DNA from 3 places in the Bradyrhizobium sp. JR4.1 genome. Region 3 is predicted to be linked to each of the others. Evidence: predicted binding sites of a transcription regulator. Region 3 holds the regulator's gene; each other region holds the start of a gene.
The links. The regulator HrcA, encoded in region 3, represses chaperone genes, less so after heat shock. The targets are predictions, from matches to a motif close to GTTAGCACTCNCNNNNNGNGAGTGCTAAC.
Positions count from the first base shown of each region.

Region 1 (4,923 bases), on a different contig from region 3:
CTTGCGGACGATCTCGACGCCGGTCTTCTGGTCGTCGTTCTTGGTGCGCAGGCCCTTGAGCTGCTCGGAGGCACGGAGCAGGGCGACGCCGCCGCCCGGGACGATACCTTCTTCCACAGCCGCGCGGGTCGCATGCATCGCGTCATCAACGCGATCCTTGCGCTCCTTCACCTCGACCTCAGTCGCGCCGCCGACGCGGATCACCGCGACGCCGCCAGCGAGCTTGGCAAGACGCTCCTGGAGCTTCTCACGGTCGTAGTCCGAGGTGGTTTCCTCGATCTGCGCCTTGATCTGAGCCACGCGCGCTTCGATGTCGGCCTTCTTGCCGGCGCCGTTGACGATCGTGGTGTTCTCCTTGTCGATCATCACCTTCTTGGCGCGACCGAGCATGTTGAGCGTGACGTTCTCGAGCTTGATGCCGAGATCTTCCGAGATCGCCTGGCCGCCGGTCAGGATCGCGATGTCCTGCAGCATGGCCTTGCGGCGATCGCCGAAGCCCGGAGCCTTGACGGCCGCAACCTTCAGGCCGCCACGGAGACGGTTCACGACCAGGGTCGCAAGCGCTTCGCCTTCGACGTCCTCGGCGACGATGACCAGCGGCTTGCCGGTCTGCACCACGGCCTCGAGCAGCGGCAGCAGCTCGTTCAGCGAGGAGAGCTTCTTCTCGTTGATGAGGATGTAGGCGTCGTCCATCTCAACGCGCATCTTGTCGGCGTTGGTGACGAAGTAGGGCGAGATGTAGCCGCGGTCGAACTGCATGCCCTCGACGACGTCGAGCTCGGTCTCGAGCGACTTGGCTTCCTCGACGGTGATGACACCCTCGTTGCCGACCTTCTTCATGGCGTCGGCGAGGAACTTGCCGATCTCCGCGTCGCCGTTGGCCGAGATGGTGCCGACCTGGGCGATCTCGTCGTTCGAGGTGACTTTCTTGGAGTTCTTGACGAGGTCCGCAACGACGGCTTCGACCGCGAGGTCGATACCGCGCTTCAGGTCCATCGGGTTCATGCCGGCGGCAACCGACTTGGCGCCTTCGCGCACGATCGCCTGGGCCAGCACGGTGGCGGTGGTGGTGCCGTCGCCGGCCGCGTCAGCGGACTTCGAAGCGACTTCGCGCACCATCTGCGCGCCCATGTTCTCGAACTTGTCCTCGAGCTCGATCTCCTTGGCGACGGTGACGCCGTCCTTGGTGATGCGGGGAGCGCCGAACGACTTGTCGAGCACGACGTTGCGGCCCTTCGGACCGAGCGTGACCTTCACCGCATTGGCGAGAATGTCGACGCCGCGAAGCATCTTGTCGCGCGCATCAACGGAGAATTTAACTTCTTTTGCTGCCATCTGGATTTTTTCCTTAGGTGTTTAGCTGGATAAGAGAGGGGCTCTTAGGCCGCCTTCTTCTTGGAAGCGGGGACGTCGAGGACGCCCATGATGTCGCTTTCCTTCATGATCAGCAGATCGACGTTGTCGATCTTGACCTCAGTGCCGGACCACTTGCCGAACAGCACGCGGTCGCCGACCTTCAGGTCGATCGGGATCAGCTTGCCTGCTTCGTCGCGGCCACCCGGGCCCACGGCGACGATCTCGCCCTGCGAGGGCTTTTCCTTGGCCGTGTCGGGAATGATGATGCCGCCAGCGGTCTTCTCTTCTGCGTCGATGCGCTTGACCACGACGCGGTCGTGAAGCGGACGGAATTTCATGCAGTTCTCCTAAGCTTTTGCACGAGTTGGGAATTTTTGGTTGTTAGCAGTCTGCGCCCGCGAGTGCTAGCACAGGCACAGCTGAGATAAGGCAGGATTTTGGCGGGAGCAAGGGCTTGTAGCAGAAAAATAGCACTCGGAAGCGCCGCCTGCCAAAATCTCTTTCCATCGTTAATCGTGCTCGGCGCCCGTATTAGCACGGAGCCACATCTGCTGCTAACGCATTGAATTTCAACAGCTTGTTAAACTTTTGGGCTTGAGATGGATTGTCAGTTTGCGTCACATTTGACTCATGTGAGCGCATCTCCACCGGGTGGCTCGTAGGGCGCTTACCGGAAAGCCATCCCTTGAATATGCGCTCCTGCAAAGGAGGTTGGCATGGTCTCGCGAGTTGGGGTTGTTTCCGACGACTTCCGGAAACAGGTGCTGGGTTACGGGCTGACGACGGCCGAAATTCTCTACCGGATGCCGGATCATCGCTCGCTGCTCCAGACCTATGTCTGGCAGAACTACGACATGTTTCCGAAATTTCCCGCGCTGACGGATTTCCTGGCGTTCTGGCAGAAGAAGCTCGACGGGCCGCTATTCTCGGTCACCGTCGCGCATTCCAAGCTGATCAAGCCGGCCGAGCTGCGCGCGGTGGACGGCGTGTTCCGGCTGCATTGAAGGCGAGCGCGGTACTGCAGGGGGCGGCGTCAGCGTAACCCACCATGCTTCAACGGTTGCGGAAAGAAGTGGTGGGTTACGTGAGCGCTGACCTACTCTACGATTTCGCATTCTGTGCTAGCCTCTCCCCATAACAACAGGGGAGACCGCCCATGGCCAAGAAAGCAAAATCGCGTAGCGCATCGCAGGCGGCGGTAAAGAAGCGAAGCGGGGCCAAACCTGCCGCACGATCCTCGGCGCGGAAGACGGTGAAGGCGAAAGCTCGCGCGACACCGGCAAAGTCATCCGTCAAGAAACCGGCGCGTCCCAAGCAGCGCATCGCGATCAGCCATCACCGCGAGGAAGATTTCAAGGCCGACGGCCTGCGCACCTACGCGAAGTATCGCGATCTCGGCATCGCCGCCGCGAGCCACGGCCTCGCGCAAGCGCACGTGATCCGGCTGCAAGGCCCCTGCAATCCGGACGAGGTGTCGAAGCTGCACTTCCACGACGTCGAATTCCAGATGGTCTACGTGCTCAAGGGCTGGGTGAAGACCTATATGGACGGAGAGGGCGAGACGCTGATGAAAGAAGGCAGCGCCTGGACCCAGCCGCCGAAGATCAAGCACATGATCCTCGACTATTCGGACGACGTCGAACTGCTGGAGGTGATCCTGCCGGCGGAGTTCAGGACTGTGGAGTTGAAGGCGTAGGCGAAGCGCAGATCAGCCGCCGTCGTTGCAATAGCGTTTCCACATCGCGCGATAGGCACCGTCCACCGCTTGCGCGTATGAGACGGGGTTGCCGGCGGCGGCAGCCTTGATTTGTCCGGGCAGCTCGCCGCGCAACTTATCGAGCTCGCCGATCTGCGACCCACGGCTCGCTGCGATTTCGACATATGCCTCATCGCTATCCGCGACCCAGTCCGGCAGGCCCAGGGCGGCAAGGATGGAGGCGGCAGCACGGCTCGGCAGGCTGTGACCGAGCTTCGCCACCACCGGCACGCCCATCTGCAAGGCTTCCCAAGTGCTGACGCCGCCATTCTGCGGGAATGGATCGAGACCAATATCGACGCGATTGAACGTTGCCAGATGTTCGTCTCGCGACGTGGCTCCGAGCAGATCGACGCGTTCGGCCGGCAATCGGCAAGCGGCAAACCGCGCCAGCAGGTTGTCGCGGACCAGCTGAGCGTCCAGCGCGGTATCCTTGATCAGCAGTCGCGAACCCGGCACCCGCTCGAGAATCCTGGACCAGACTTCCACTGCCTCGTTCGAAATCTTGCTGATGCGGTTGAAGACACCGAACGTGACGAAGCCGTTCGCAATCGCCGGCGTCGGCGCCCGCGCAATCCCCGCCGGCAGCGGCGCTAACGTCACAAAGCACGGCAGGTCAACGATGGTCTCCGCAAACAGATGCCGAACCGCGACAGGAATCGCGACCGGGTCTGAGAATAGATAATCGATCGTCGGCAGCCCGGTGCCGGTACCGTGGCCCCAGCCATGCGCCTGAACAGGTGCGGGCTTGCGCGCAAACACACCGAGGCGGTTTCCGCTGGTATGGCCGGACAGATCGATCAGGATATCGACGCCATCGGCGCGGATCTGAGCGGCGAGACGATCGTCGGACCATTGCGAGGCGTCGCGCCAGCGATCGGCGATCCCCTGAAATTCGCGGGTCGTCGCATCCGCTTTCGCTGAACACGCGTAGCACACGATCTCGAACTGTGCCCGATCATGGTGCTGCAAGACCGGCTTGAAAACGAACGCCGCCGAATGTGCGTGAAAATCCGACGAGACATAACCCAGCACCAGACGGCGATCCGGATCGCGGCTGTTATCATGCGGTCCCGCCGCTGCTGAGGCGATCTTCGCACCGATCTGCTCCCACCATACATGTCGCGCTTGCTGATGCTGCGCAACGCTGGCGTCGGCCACAAAATCGAGGGTGAATATCTTGCTGGAGATCGTGCTCTGATCAGGCTCAATGTCGAGAGCTCTGTCGAAACTGGCGAGGGCTTCGTCAACCCGGCCAAGTGCCGCGAGACATTGGCCGAGCAGGCTGTGGGCCTGAGAGAAGCCGGGATCGGTCGCGAGAGCCATCTCGCAATCGGCCAATGCTTCGGCAACTTGCCGGGTCAGGAGCAAGATGCTGGCCCGCCGGAGCCACCCATTCGCGTCCTCGGGTGCCAGGGCGATGGCTCGATTGCAATCCGCCATGGCTTCGTCAAATCGCTGAAGGTCCCGCAAAGCAACGGCGCGGGTCGACAGCGCCGAGGCATAGTCTGGCTTGATCGATAGCGCGCGGTTTAAGCTTGAGATAGCCTCGTCATAGGCGCGCAGACGGCAGAGCGCCCAACCCCGGCCGTTATGGGCTTCGGAAAGTTTTCCGTCGATTGCGAGCGCCTTGTCGTAGCTCTCGAGCGCTTCCTGGTAAAGTTCAAGGGCCGCGCTCGCGTTCCCGAGATTGGACAGGGCTAAGGCGTAGTTGGGTCGGAAGGCGAGGGCCTTTCGATAGCTCTCGCGGGCCTCATTGTGACGTTTGAGCCCGTTGAGCGCGACGCCCAGGCTCATATGAGCTTCGGCAG
Region 1 is NZ_JBEPRY010000005.1:288,226-293,148, reverse strand. Features, by position in the region: gene groL (chaperonin GroEL) at 1-1,335, opposite strand, end outside; gene ABIB90_RS14985 (co-chaperone GroES) at 1,380-1,694, opposite strand; gene ABIB90_RS14980 (usg protein) at 2,073-2,360, shown strand; gene ABIB90_RS14975 (cupin domain-containing protein) at 2,513-3,052, shown strand; gene ABIB90_RS14970 (O-linked N-acetylglucosamine transferase, SPINDLY family protein) at 3,065-4,923, opposite strand, start outside.
Region 1: ABIB90_RS14985 (co-chaperone GroES) is a predicted target of HrcA. The motif match lies at 1,737-1,765, and genes of this name have one in related genera.

Region 2 (4,923 bases), on a different contig from region 3:
CTCGCCGGCCCGCTGCAACCTCCTCGGTACAGCCGGAATGCTTGCCGCGGCCCGGCAATTCGCCTGGCCCAAGCCAGCACTGGGTGTATCGGCGGGACGGCCACCGCAAATGCTGGTTTTTGGCCGAGGGAATCGTAACGGTGCGAAAACCGGTTCCTGGTCGTGTGCCCAACCGCGCCGCCAGTTCCGACGAGAACGAGGCCTCGCGGCAAGCGCGGAGCCCGGTGATCGATGCGCGTGCGGAGTTGCTAGGCTCTTCGCCGGCCGAGGGGGCTCCGCCGGCGCCGCCGGCGAGCGAAGTCAAGGTGGCTGACGCCGCTTCTGTTTCCGACGGCGACGCGCAGGCCGTAATGCCGGCGGCACCCGTTACGGCTCTTCCCAGCGGCCAGCTCACGCCCGAGCACTTCACGCCGCCCCAAGTCGACGTGGAGAAGCTTGCCTCGGCCGCGCGAGCCGACTCACCTCCAGCTATACCAATGGGCGCGCGCAATGAAGCGGTGCGCGACGAGGCGCGCACCTGGACGGTAACCTGGCTAGGTGTGCTGTTGATGACGCTGGGGGGCATCTCGATCTTAAGCTCCAGCCGCACGCTCCGGCACGCGGTGAGATTCCGCCACTGAGGCCGCGCTACACTGGGCAGGTTACCTGACGCGGCCACCGCGATCGATGAGTTCACGCTGGTGTCGCCGCATTACCACACGTACAAAGGTTCCGCGCGCCTGCACTTTGTTTGGCGCTGCCTTAGAACGACATTCGGTTACGATGATAGTCCCCTTTTGGATCGGACTGCCATCATGCGGTTCAAAGTGTTCGTGATGGACAGCGGCCGGCGAGTGATCTGCGCCGCAAAGCTTGACTGCATTGACGAGCAGGCGGCGAGACGTCGAGTTGAGGAAATATACGGCGAGCACGACGTCGAGCTTTGGGAAGGTGGCCGGCTCGTTGCTGTTTTTCAAGGTCGAACGGAGATCGGCGACCGCTCTGCCCAGAATAGACGGCCGGTCTCGCCGCCGAGTTAGTTTACGGCTCCTGCTCTGCTGCCCAGTTTGGCACGCCGTCTTCTCGGTTTAGGCTTCATATGAGTTTCGAATGCTACCAACACGAATATGCGAAGCTCGTGGCAAGCATCGCGATGTCAGAAGCCGCACCGACGAGACCCGAGGACTCTTCTGTAATGCGTCCGGTGCTAAGAACCTGAACCAGTTAGCGATCAGCCCGGCGCAAATGCCGGGCTTATTCGTCAGGTCATCCCTGGGCGGCCGGATTCGAACGAACGACTAAGCGGTGGGCTAGCAAGCTACCGCTGCGATTGTAATCGCGGTCGCTCGGACTCGCTCCTTGATGATGCTCTCATTTCCATTGCATCCCGCGATGGTCGTGGATCACTCAGGCGGAGCAGGACATCGCCGCCATCAAAGCCGGGCTTTAGACGCTTTCAGAGCAGCCCAGGGCATAACTGCGGTCGGAGATCTCCACTCGCTTAGCCATCGCCCGTGCCATTGAGCTGCGGAAACATACGGGATCATCGAGGGCGGTCCCATGGGGCTTTCGAAACGTTTGGTCGCAAAGCTTATCAGCGGACAAATTCCATAGTTCGGTACCCGCAACACTCGACAAGCGGATTCGACTGTGTTGCGGAACATTGGAAGCTTTTCTGATCCTGGTTGTCCATGGAGGGAGAGAATCTAGAGAACAATTTGCTCCCCCGCTGCATCTCAGATGCTCTCGGTAGCCAGAGGGACGGGATATTCCGGCTTCTCGGCGTACCGTTGCGGGTCAAGACTGCCGCTGGAAGCGGCACCGTCATACCTGAGCGGGCTAAACCACAGCACGCAACCCGGCCCGACTGGCGACCAGATGACTAGCCAAACAAACACGTCGGCGCGCGGTAAGAGCCGATCCCTTCCCCGCGGCTTGCTCCAACCAGCCCAGATTTCATGCAGGGGGCCCTTAGGTGGGCTCTGAATGGCCGTCAGCGGACCGCTGAGGACGAGGTATTTTCGAAATCCTTCGCGGCTTTGACTTGTATGCCGGCCAAGCCGGCTTATGTGCACGATGGTTAGCACTCGCTAGCTTCGAGTGCTATTCGATCCAAAATCAAAGCGACAAGACATAGGAGGACTGCATGAAATTCCGTCCGCTTCACGACCGCGTCGTGGTCAAGCGCATCGACGCAGAAGAGAAGACCGCTGGCGGCATCATCATTCCGGACACGGCGAAGGAAAAGCCTTCCCAGGGTGAAGTCATCGCCGTTGGCCCAGGCGGCCGCGACGAGAGCGGCAAGCTGATCCCGATCGACATTCAGGTTGGCGACCGCGTGCTGTTCGGCAAGTGGTCGGGCGCCGAGGTCAAGATCGATGGCCAGGAGCTGCTGATCATGAAGGAAAGCGACATCATGGGCGTTCTCACCGACATTTCGGCTAAGAAGAAGGCCGCCTAATCACCGCTCGCACCGCTCACCCCTGAGGAGCGCCTGCCGGGCGCCTCGCCGAGGGTGAGTGAGACTAAGCAAACCCAGGGAACCAAAATGTCAGCCAAAGAAGTCAAATTCGGCGTCGACGCCCGCGACCGCATGCTGCGCGGTGTCGACATCCTCCACAATGCCGTGAAAGTCACGCTCGGTCCGAAGGGCCGCAACGTCGTCCTCGACAAGTCGTTCGGCGCCCCCCGCATCACCAAGGATGGCGTCACCGTCGCCAAGGAGATCGAACTCGACGACAAGTTCGAGAACATGGGCGCGCAGATGGTGCGCGAAGTCGCCTCCAAGTCCGCCGATGCGGCTGGCGACGGCACCACCACCGCCACCGTTCTGGCGGCTGCGATCGTTCGTGAAGGCGCCAAGTCGGTTGCCGCCGGCATGAACCCGATGGACCTCAAGCGCGGTATCGACCTGGCTGTGGAAGCCGTGGTCGCCGACCTCGTTAAAAACTCCAAGAAGGTCACCTCGAACGAGGAAATCGCCCAGGTCGGCACGATTTCTGCCAACGGAGATGCCGAGATCGGAAAGTTCATCTCCGACGCCATGAAGAAGGTCGGCAACGAGGGGGTCATCACCGTCGAGGAAGCCAAGTCGCTGGAGACCGAGCTCGACGTGGTCGAGGGCATGCAGTTCGACCGCGGCTATATCTCGCCCTACTTCGTCACCAACGCCGACAAGATGCGCGTTGAAATGGAAGATGCCTACGTCCTGATCAATGAGAAAAAGCTATCCCAGTTGAATGAATTGCTTCCCTTGCTGGAAGCCGTGGTGCAGAGCGGCAAGCCACTTGTGATTATCGCCGAGGACGTTGAAGGCGAGGCGCTCGCGACCCTGGTCGTGAACCGCCTGCGCGGCGGCCTGAAGGTCGCGGCCGTCAAGGCTCCGGGCTTCGGCGATCGCCGCAAGGCCATGCTGCAGGACATCGCGATCCTGACCGGCGGCCAGGCGATTTCGGAAGATCTCGGCATCAAGCTCGAGAACGTCACGCTGAACATGCTCGGTCGCGCCAAGAAGGTGATGATCGACAAGGAGAACACCACCATCGTCAGCGGCGCCGGCAAGAAGACCGACATCGAGGCGCGCGTGGCCCAGATCAAGGCGCAGATCGAGGAAACCACCTCGGACTACGATCGTGAGAAGCTCCAGGAGCGTCTCGCCAAACTCGCAGGCGGCGTCGCGGTGATCCGCGTCGGCGGCGCGACCGAGGTCGAGGTGAAGGAGCGCAAGGATCGCGTTGATGACGCGATGCATGCGACCCGTGCGGCGGTTGAAGAAGGCATCCTGCCGGGCGGCGGCGTCGCCCTGCTCCGTGCCACCGAGCAGCTCACGGGCCTGCGCACCAAGAATGACGACCAGAAGACCGGTGTCGAGATCGTGCGCAAGGCGTTGTCCTACCCAGCCCGCCAGATCGCGATCAACGCCGGCGAAGACGGCTCGGTGATCGTCGGCAAGATCCTCGAGAACAAGGCCTACGCGTACGGCTTCGACTCGCAGACCGGCGATTACGGCAACCTGGTCTCCAAGGGCATCATCGATCCGACTAAGGTGGTTCGAGTGGCGATCCAGAACGCGGCCTCCGTCGCAGCGCTGCTGATCACCACGGAAGCCATGGTCGCCGAGCTGCCCAAGAAGGGCGGCGCCGGTCCGGCGATGCCTCCGGGCGGCGGCATGGGTGGCATGGGTGGTATGGACTTCTAAGTCCGACATTCACAGTTCAACAGTAGAAGGCTCGGCAGCCATGCCGGGCCTTTGCTGATTTCCTGGCGGTCAGCCGGACCCAGACTGCCGCGCGCCGGAAAGCCCCTCAGCCCGGCGAAGGTGCGCAATTAGGACATGTGGTTGTGTCCGCCTGTGAGTCTGTGGGGGAGGTGCCGGATTCGGTTTGATCGCCGATCGGCACGAAGATGCCCACCCGGTTTTCTCGGAGACTTCCCCTCTGTACACCGAGTAGTGCGGCGCGCTGACTAGGCTTCTCATGGCGGGGCCGCCGCTTGCTACGGCAGCGGCCCCTAGCCGCGAAGGCCGCGTTTACGCGATACATGCGCACCTCCGCGGCTACACGTAGCGTCGACCCGCCGACTGCTTTGTGCAAGGTGATCTACACTTGTTAGCCTTACCCGATGGCTTGCCGGCGTTTTTCGTGACGCGCTGCTGGATGTTCGCCATCGTTCTGGCGCACGCTTCACCCAGCTACTTCGCGTGAGCTGCGCTCTCCGGTTCACTGAGATCTGCCGCGTTGATCAGCAGCCTTTCAACAGGTAGGTGATGCGTAGATTTTCCGAATGCCGGGACTTCAGGGCCGTGATCTGCCGGCGCATCTCGGCGAGATCGAGCGCTTCGTATTTCGACGGCCTCTTCAATATGAAACTCGCGCGTGGCCAGCACACGAGGCCGACGCGCCGAGAATGATGGCACGAGGGCTTCGCCTGCCCCGGACGGGGGGC
Region 2 is NZ_JBEPRY010000048.1:22,368-27,290, reverse strand. Features, by position in the region: gene ABIB90_RS40315 (hypothetical protein) at 1-620, shown strand, start outside; gene ABIB90_RS40310 (hypothetical protein) at 795-1,019, shown strand; gene ABIB90_RS40305 (co-chaperone GroES) at 2,126-2,440, shown strand; gene groL (chaperonin GroEL) at 2,528-4,177, shown strand.
Region 2: ABIB90_RS40305 (co-chaperone GroES) is a predicted target of HrcA. The motif match lies at 2,059-2,087, and genes of this name have one in related genera.

Region 3 (4,923 bases):
TGGCGAGGTCGTGAGCGCCTTCAACTCCAATCCGGCCGGAGCCAACGGCGTCAAGCAGGACAAGATCGAGACGCCCGCGGGACTTGCCTATTTCACCACCGAGAGCGGCAAGGCCGGCGAGACCCCGGTGCGGCGCTATTCGATGATCGTGCCGGGCGCCGGCTTCTCCGGCTATGTCGCGGTGCAGATTCCCGAGAATGCGGTCAAGATCTACACCGACGAGGCGGTGCGGCAGATGTTTGCGAGCGTCGTCACCCGCAAGCAGGTCTCGGCCGACGAGCAGATCGCGCTGATGCCGTTCAAGATCACCGATCTCGCCGACTTCAAGGACGTTCGCACGCTGGCGCCGGGCTCGAGCATCATCCTGGCCGACGGCGACGAGAGCTCCGGCTATGAATCGAAGCCGTTCATCATCCTCGGCGTGATCGGCGCCACCCCGCAAGCCGCCGACGACCGCGCCCGCTTCGCCCAGGAGGCGGCGCTCCAGATCCCCGGCGTGCGCGAGTCGCGCGTCACCATGTCCGAGCCGATCCGCATCAGCGGCCAGCAGGGGTTCGAGACCCGGATCGACGGCGTCAGCGGCAAGGACAAGACGCCGGTGACCGTGGTGCAGTGGATCCGCTTCAGCAGCGGCGGCGCCTCGCTGCGCATCATCGCCAGCGCCCCGCGCGAGCAATGGCCGACTGCCTTCACCCGCTTCCGCGCGGTCCGCGACGGCATCCAGCCAAAGGGCTAGCAGCATCTGCGCATGAGATGCGCTCCCTCCCCCGCTTGCGGGGGGCTGGGGAGAGGGTGTCGCCGCAAGGGGACAATCCCCCAGAGGATAGAACCCTCACCCGCCGCGCTCTACGAGCGCAGCGACCTCTCCCGCAAGCGGGCGAGGTGCACCGAACCCGCGGCTCAAGCCCAACGACTCACCAAAGCCGGCTGCATTTTCGGGCTTCTGTTCGTATACGAACGGAACTAGGCTCCCCTTCCGTTGAGTTCATCCTGGAGGGAGGCGAATGATGCTGGATCGGCGACAAGTCTTGGCAGCGCTCGGGACGAGCGCGCTCGTGGCGCTCGCGCCAACCGCAATTCTGGCAGCGGCATCGATCAAGCCGGACGATGCATCCGCGCTGCTCGTGATCGACGTGCAGAACTGCTTCCTGCCCGGCGGCAGCCTCGCCGTGAAGGAAGGCGAGCAGGTGGTGCCCGTCATCAACAAGATCTCGAAAGCATTTTCGAACGTGGTGATGACGCAGGACTGGCACACGCAAGGCCATGTTTCCTTTGCGTCAGTCCACGCCGGGAAGAAGCCGTTCGAGACCGTCGATCTTCCCTACGGCAAGCAGGTGCTGTGGCCGGACCATTGCGTGCAGGGCACCGATGGCGCCGCGCTGTCGAAAGACCTTGCGATCCCGCAGGCCGAGCTCATCATCCGCAAGGGTTTTCACAAGGACGTCGACAGCTATTCGGCCTTCCTCGAAGCCGACGGCAAGACCTCGACCGGCCTTGCCGGCTATCTTAAGGCCCGCAAGATCAAGCGCGTCTTCGTAGTCGGGCTGGCGACGGATTTCTGCGTGGCCTGGACCGCGCTCGACGCGCGCAAGGCGGGCTTCGAGGTCTATGTGGTGGAAGACGCCTGCCGCGGCATCGACAATCAGGGTTCGCTCGCAAAAGCCTGGGCCGACATGGCCAAGGCCGGCGTGAAGCGGATTCAGTCCGCAGATATCGCCGCGAGCGCGTAAGAGACGCAACCGAACTGCCAGACCCTCATCCTGAGGAGCGCGCTTCTTGGCGCGCGTCTCGAAGGATGAAGGCCCCCGCTGCAGCAGCTCGGCCTGCATGGTTCGAGACGGCGCTGACGCGCCTCCTCACCATGAGGATCGATCAGTTCGCAGCGCCGTTCGGCTCGTTGCTGTTGGCGGGCGCGGCCTTGGCGCCGCCCTTGGCGACACCGACCAAGGCGGGACGCAGCACGCGCTCGCCGATGGTGTAGCCGGCCTGCATGACCTGCACGACGGTGCCCGCGGGTACCGACGCATCGGGCACCTCGAACATCGCCTGCTGGAAGTTCGGGTCGAACTTCTGGCCCAAGGGATCGAACTTCTTCACGCCGTGTTTTTCCAGCGCGCTCAGTAGCGAGCGCTCGGTCAGTTCGACGCCCTCGATCAGCGAGGCGAGGCCTGCATCGGCCGCCGCACGGGCTTCGGCCGGAACGGCATCGAGCGCGCGCTGGAGGTTGTCGGCGATGTCGAGCACGTCGCGGGCAAAGCCCGTGACGCCGTAGAGCTTGGAGTCAGCGACCTCCTTGGCGGTGCGCTTGCGCAGATTCTCCATCTCGGCCAGCGTCCGCAGCATGCGGTCGCGCGCCTCGGCGGCTTCCTTCTGCAGGAGCTCGACCGAGCCCGGCTCGGGATCGTCGGGCATGATGTAGGGTTTTGACACCACGGGCTCGCCGGCCGCAGCACTCGTGTCTTCGGGTTGCCGGTCTCGATCGGTCATCGGCTCTCTTTTCGCATTCGTCTCAGGGGGTTTCTGGCCCGCATATCGTGCTTCGGACGCCGAAAATCAAGCGCCCGTGATCGGGAGAGACGCAGGTCAGCCCCCCAGGAGCCGGCTGACGATGCGGGCAGCATAGTCCACGGTCGGGATCACACGGGCATAATTCAGCCGCGTCGGCCCGATCACGCCCAAAACGCCGACGATATGGCCGGCGGCATCCCGATAGGGCGAGATGATGGTGGACGAGCCCGACAGCGAGAACAGCTTGTTCTCACTGCCGATAAAGATCCGCACGCCTTCCGCAGTCTCGGCCCGCCCGAGCAGGTCGATGACCCCGCGCTTGGTCTCGAGATCGTCGAACAGCAGGCGAACGCGCTCGAGATCCTCCAGCGCATGCAAATCCTCGAGCAGATTGGCGTGGCCGCGGACGATGAGCTGGCGGTCCTCGTTCTCGCCGCCGGACCAGCTGGCGATGCCGGCCGAGATCACCTTGTGCGTCAGCTGATCGAGCTCGGTGCGCGCCTCTCCGAGCGCGGTTTCGAGCTCCAGCCGGGCCTCGGCCAGGGTCCGGCCCCGGATACGGGCATTGAGGAAGTTCCCGGCTTCGGTCAACGCCGAGGATGGAACCCCCGGTGGCAGCGTCAACACGCGGTTTTCGACCTGCCCGTCCTCGCCGACCAGGATCACCAATGCCTTTTCCGGTTCCAAGCGGACGAATTCGATATGTTTCAGCCGCGCATTGGATTTCGGCGTCAGCACGACGGCGGCTGCGCGGGTCAGGCCGGAGAGCCGCGTCAATGCCTCTTCGAGCGCAGCCTCCACCGATTGCGCGTGGCCGACGGAGGTCAACTGGCTCTGAATCGCCTGCCGTTCGCTGTCATTGAGATCGCCGACCTGCATCAGGGCATCGACGAAGAACCGCAGGCCGAGTTCCGTCGGCAACCGGCCGGCGGAGGTGTGCGGGGCGTAGATCAAGCCGAGCTGTTCCAGGTCGGCCATGACGTTGCGGACCGACGCGGGCGACAGCGGCATGGCGATCAGGCGCGAAATATTGCGTGAGCCCACCGGCTCCCCGGTCGCGAGATAGCTTTCGACGATTTGACGAAAGATGTCGCGAGAACGCTCGTTGAGCTGGGCGAGGCCCGCGCGCGGCGCGATCAGATGGATCGGATCGTGATGGGCCACAGACCGTAACTCCTCTCAGATACAGCTAATTTGTCTATCCCTGGGGCTTCTGACAAGCGTGGCGTTCGCGGATTGAAAATCCGGGGTGAATAAGGCCTCGATCTTCCCCCTTGCCGCCCACCCTCACCCAACCTACAAGCACCGCCAACAGCCCTTTTTCGAGAGTTTTGGAGGATTTCCCATGCGGCCAAGCCGCCGTGCGCCCGACGAATTGCGCCCCGTGACGCTGGAGCGCGGCGTGGTCAAATATGCGGAAGGCTCGTGCCTGGTGAAATTCGGCGACACCCACGTGCTGGTCACCGCCACGCTGGAAGACCGCCTGCCGCCATGGCTCAAGGGCCAGGGCCGCGGCTGGGTCACCGCCGAATACGGCATGCTGCCGCGCGCGACCTCGGAACGCACCCGCCGCGAGGCCTCCGCCGGAAAGCAGAGCGGCCGCACCGTCGAAATTCAGCGCCTGATCGGCCGCTCGCTTCGCACCATCATCAATCTCGAAGCACTCGGTGAGCGCCAGATCACGGTCGATTGCGACGTCCTCCAGGCCGACGGCGGCACCCGCACGGCCTCGATCACCGGTGCCTGGGTCGCGCTCGCCGATTGCGTCAGCTGGATGAAGGCGCGCAACATGGTCAAGGCCAACGTGTTGCGCGACAACGTCGCCGCGATCTCCTGCGGCATCTACAAGGGCACGCCCGTGCTCGACCTCGACTATGCCGAGGACTCCGAAGCCGATACCGACGCCAATTTCGTCATGACGGGCGATGGCCGCATCATCGAAGTCCAGGGCACCGCGGAACGCGAGCCGTTCACGGAAGCCGAGTTCCTGGCGTTGATGGCGCTTGCGCGCAAGGGCGTCGCGCGTCTCGTGGACTTGCAGAAACTGGCGGTAGCGTAGTCAATAGGCCGATGCATCGCCGAATCACCGGAAAGCTGGTCATCGCGACCCATAATCCCGGCAAGCTCGCCGAGATGAAGGAGCTGCTCGCGCCTTACGGCATCGATGCGGTGTCGGCCGGCGAGCTCGGCCTTGCCGAGCCGGACGAGACCGGAAACGATTTCCGCAGCAACGCCGCGATCAAGGCAATCGCGGCAGCGCAGGCGACGAAGCTTCCGTCTTTCGCCGATGATTCCGGCATCGTGGTCGACGCGCTCGACGGCGCGCCCGGCATCTACTCGGCGCGCTGGGCCGGGCCGAACAAGGATTTTGCCGCGGCGATGGCGCAGATCGAACGGCTGTTGCAGGAGCGCGGC
Region 3 is NZ_JBEPRY010000001.1:953,314-958,236, reverse strand. Features, by position in the region: gene ABIB90_RS04590 (hypothetical protein) at 1-736, shown strand, start outside; gene pncA (bifunctional nicotinamidase/pyrazinamidase) at 1,008-1,730, shown strand; gene grpE (nucleotide exchange factor GrpE) at 1,873-2,487, opposite strand; gene hrcA (heat-inducible transcriptional repressor HrcA) at 2,584-3,672, opposite strand; gene rph (ribonuclease PH) at 3,854-4,567, shown strand; gene rdgB (RdgB/HAM1 family non-canonical purine NTP pyrophosphatase) at 4,579-4,923, shown strand, end outside.